2 regions of the Priestia sp. VA7 genome follow, and region 1 is predicted to be linked to the other one. Evidence: a T-box and tRNA genes for the amino acid it is inferred to sense, from the RefSeq annotation. Region 1 holds a T-box; the other holds one or more tRNA genes.
The links. The T-box of region 1 lies ahead of thrS (threonine--tRNA ligase). A T-box ahead of a tRNA ligase gene usually reads a tRNA of that ligase, here a tRNA-Thr.

Region 2: it has a tRNA-Thr gene. The T-box ahead of thrS (threonine--tRNA ligase) is inferred to sense a tRNA for this amino acid. The anticodon was not compared.

The regions. Positions count from the first base shown of each region.
Region 1 covers NZ_JBVQPN010000010.1:34,190-36,396, forward strand. Annotated here, with positions in the region: gene thrS (threonine--tRNA ligase) at 1-1,254, opposite strand, end outside; T-box leader at 1,309-1,546, opposite strand; gene AC0C45_RS26525 (4'-phosphopantetheinyl transferase family protein) at 1,661-2,207, opposite strand, start outside.
Region 2 covers NZ_JBVQPN010000001.1:965,860-968,066, reverse strand. Annotated here, with positions in the region: gene AC0C45_RS05030 (ABC transporter permease/substrate-binding protein) at 1-61, opposite strand, end outside; gene AC0C45_RS05025 (ABC transporter ATP-binding protein) at 61-1,011, opposite strand; tRNA gene AC0C45_RS05020 (tRNA-Thr) at 1,265-1,337, opposite strand; gene AC0C45_RS05015 (aromatic ring-hydroxylating oxygenase subunit alpha) at 1,548-2,207, shown strand, end outside.

The DNA.
Region 1 (2,207 bases):
ATACTCAAATCCAAATGTCTTGTAGATGTAGTCTACCAATTCAATGACTGATTTAATTTCACTTTCAATTTGATCAGGAGTCACAAAAATATGAGCATCATCTTGACAGAAGGTACGTACTCTTAGTAATCCATTCAATGCACCACTAAATTCATGACGATGCACTTGGCCAAACTCACCCATTCTAATTGGTAAATCACGGTAAGAATGTAATTTATTTTTGAAGATTAGCATGTGGCCAGGACAGTTCATTGGTTTCAATGCAAATTTAGCATTATCTACTTCTGAGAAATACATATTGTCTTTATAATGATCCCAGTGCCCTGATTTTTCCCAAAGTTCTTGGTTCATCATGAAAGGAGTTCGTACTTCTTCATAATTATGTTTGTCTTGCACGCTTCTTAAAAACTTTTCTAATTCATTTTTTACAATTTGTCCTTTTGCTAAGTAGAATGGCATACCTGGAGCTTCTTCAGAGAACATAAACAATTCTAATTCATTTCCTAGCTTACGGTGATCGCGTTTTGCAGCCTCCTCCAAGAAAGTTAAATATTCATTTAATTGTTTCTGTGCAGAGAAAGCTACTCCGTATACTCGCTGAAGCATTTGGTTATCACTATTACCTCTCCAATAAGCTCCTGAGACCTTCATTAACTTAAATGATTTGACAAGTCCAGTAGAAGGTAAATGTGGCCCACGACATAAATCTAAAAATTCACCCTGTTTATAAATTGTAACCGGTTCATCTGCAGGAATATCATTTAACAGTTCCAATTTCAATGTATCGTTCATTTCAGTGAAAATTTCTTTAGCTTGCTCACGTGTTACCTCAATGCGTTCAATTTTATGATTCTCTTTAATAATTTTTCTCATTTCATTTTCAATGCGTTCTAAATCACTTGAAGTAATTGATTCAGGAAGATCCATATCATAATAAAAGCCGTCTTCAATTACAGGTCCTACACCTAATTGAACTTTCTTATAAATTCTTTTTACTGCTTGAGCTAGTATGTGAGCAGTTGTGTGTCTCATAATATCTAGACCTTCAACAGAATCTAGAGTGAAAATTTCAATTGTTGCATCATTTTCAATGCCTCTATGTAAATCATACAAATCTTCATTTACTCTACCTGCGATAGCCTTCTTTTTTAAGCTAGAACTGATAGACTCTGCAATTTCTCTTAATGTAATTCCCTTTGAGAATTCTTTCTCGTTCCCATCTAAAAAACGAATAATAATTGATTCTTTACTCATGTTAATCTCTCCTATTTAAACAAATTTACGAAAAAAAAGCATACTTATCCCTAAGAAAGGGACGAGTATGCTTTAAGACCCGTGGTACCACCCAAATTTCCATTAACAAAATAAATACTTATTAATGGCTTTGATGCTATAACGTAGCAAACGTTATTGATTACTAAAAATTGAAAGTTCACCAATAAAGCTCTGAGGTGGTAAGTTACCATCTAGAATTAGGAAGTTTTCAGCTACCCTTCCCTCTCTGTGAAACATAAATAATAACCCATGTCCTCTTCGTAGCAGTAAATAATTAAATCATTTATAAAATATACAATATCATTTATGGATTTTCAAGTAAAAAATGTTAATAATTCGCTTATTTTATTATTGATAATATACATATTTGGATTAAATTTGCTTTTTATTTCAACTTGATAGAGCTACAAGTATGGGTTTTAATTATTTCTTCAAATTCAAGTATACAAATTTTTTTGGGAAGATAATTATCCTTTGCACAAACAGATAGTTTGTAATTGTCTAAAGAGTCATATTGCCTAAAGAAATAAGGTTGTATAATGCCATCTTTCTCTATCTTGATATCTCCAGATGTTATGTTATTAATACTATATTGTTGCAAAGGAATAGTAAGTCCTGTTCCTAATGCCTTTGTATAACTTTCTTTCAAAGTCCAAAGGCTATAAAAGTAATTGGTTTGATGTTCTGGTTTTACGGATTTTAAATTTTTTAGTTCTTTCAACGATAAAAAAGTTGAGAATAAATTTAAATCTATAGAGTTTATTTTCTCAATGTCTATACCTATAGAGCACCTCCCATATGCACATACCACCCACCTTCCTGAGTGCGATATATTGAAAAAAAATGTCTTATCATTTTCCAAAAAAGGTTTTCCATATTGATTATAAATATATTTAATGTCTTCATTTTTCAGGAATAACTCTTTGGAAAAT
Region 2 (2,207 bases), on a different contig from region 1:
CAAGAAGAGCTTGAAACAGTGCATCTCCTCGTTGATCTAATAATGTGCTTAGTGCATTCATTACAGCGTTCCTCCTTCTTTCGTTTTATCAGAAAGAAACGCTAATAGAGTTTTGCGCGTTACGACGCCAATTCGTTTGCTCCCTTTTTTTACGGCTATTGCTTCATGGTCGTAAAGGGCGTCCATGGCCTGCTGAACAGTGGCGGTTGAAGCTAGCTCTTCAGTAGGTTCTACGTCCGGCTGTTCACTTTCTTTGACAAACATATCCAATGTCTCAAATAAAGCATTCCCTTGATTTCCAATAAATGTTTTTACAAATTCATTTTTAGGCTTTTGAATGAATTCCTCCGGGGTTCCAACTTGAACAATTTCCCCGTCTTTCATCAGGCAGATACGATCTCCAAGCGTCATCGCTTCGCTCATATCGTGCGTAACAAACACAAATGTTTTTTTGATTTTTTCTTTTAAGCTAATAACATCTTGCTGAAGCTGTTCGCGGCTTAACGGATCGAGGGCACTAAAGGGTTCGTCCATTAAAATAACGGGGGGATCAGCTGCGAGGGCACGTGCTACACCTACACGTTGCTGCTGGCCACCTGAGAGCTCAGACGGCTTTCGGTTTCGATACTGCTTTGGGTCTAGTCCTACCAAAGTAAGCAGTTCATCAATGCGCGTTTTGATTTTATTTTTCTTCCAATGCTTCATCTCGGGTACAATGGCTATATTTTCAGCAATGGTCATATGAGGAAAAAGAGCAATCTGCTGCAGGACATAACCAATGTTCCAGCGTAGCTTATGTATGTTGTGGTCCGATACGAGCTTATCTTTTATGTATAGTTCTCCTTCGGTAATATCATGAAGACGGTTAATCATTTTTAAGGTGGTTGTTTTCCCACACCCACTCGGACCAATTAAAACGAAAAACTCTCCTTCTTTAATTTCTAGATTAATATTTTTCACGGCGGTCGTACCGTCTGGATATTGCTTTGACACATTCTTAAACGTAATCAAATTATCGTTCACCCTCCCTGTTGAAATTTAATCCCTAGTTTCGTGTACCCAATATTCAGAGGCAATAAACATTCTTTTAAGAATATTTCTAAATATGATTCATAAGACCTAGGGGAAAAGATACGCATATTTTCTCATAACCTCCTAATAAGGCTATCAAACTGTTAAAGTTTTCACAAGGCGGGAAAGAATAATTTTAAAGCCGACACAAATAAAAAAACCTTCTTTCAACAAGAAAGAAGGTTTTTTAGTATGCTAGCGACAGGGATCGAACCTGCGACCTCTTGCTTACCATGCAAGTGCTCTACCTACTGAGCTACACCAGCGTCTTGGAAAATTATATCACGTTTAAATTCATTTAGGAAGCGCTTTTTTAAATTTTTTTATTGGTATATTCTCTAATTTGCTTCTTCTGAAATCCGCACTTTCTACAAAGTTCCATATTTTATGTTAGAACTCCTTACATAAATTGTGTGAATTTTCTTTTTTTATATTACCCTTAGTAAAAGAGCTTACAAAAGAAGGGAAGAAAATAGATGGAACAACAACCAACCATGACCAAATCAAAAACGGCAACTCCCTACCCAAGAGACTGCACGTTCAGCCTGGAAGATTGGACGACACTCGCTAAGTATTGGTACCCCGTCGCACGCTGCAGTGATGTAACAGAGAAACCAACGTCCGTAAAACTGCTAGATGTAAATCTAGTTCTATACCGTACCACACACAAAGTAGTAGCGGCTCGTGATTTATGCGTTCACCGAGGCACCCCCCTTAGTATGGGCTGGGTGGAAGATGATGAAATTGTCTGTCCTTACCACGGCTTCCGCTATGCAACGGACGGCGCATGCACGTCGATTCCAGCTCACCCTGATGCCAACATTTCTCCCCGCCTGTGTATGGCTGTCTATCCAGTTATTGAACGATTTGGATTAGTGTGGACTTCCCTGACAGGTGAACAAGATAACCTGCCTTACTTCGATGCGTGGGAGGCCCCTGATTTTCAGCAAATTGTTTGTCCCAGCTTTGATATCATGGGTTCGGCTGGTCGTCAAATGGAAGGCTTTTTAGACGTAGCTCATTTTGCTTGGGTGCACACGGACACATTTGGTGATCGAAACAACGCCTTTGTGCCTAAATATAAAGTAAGCGATACAGATTATGGGCTTCATGTAGAATATACGAGCACCGTGAGC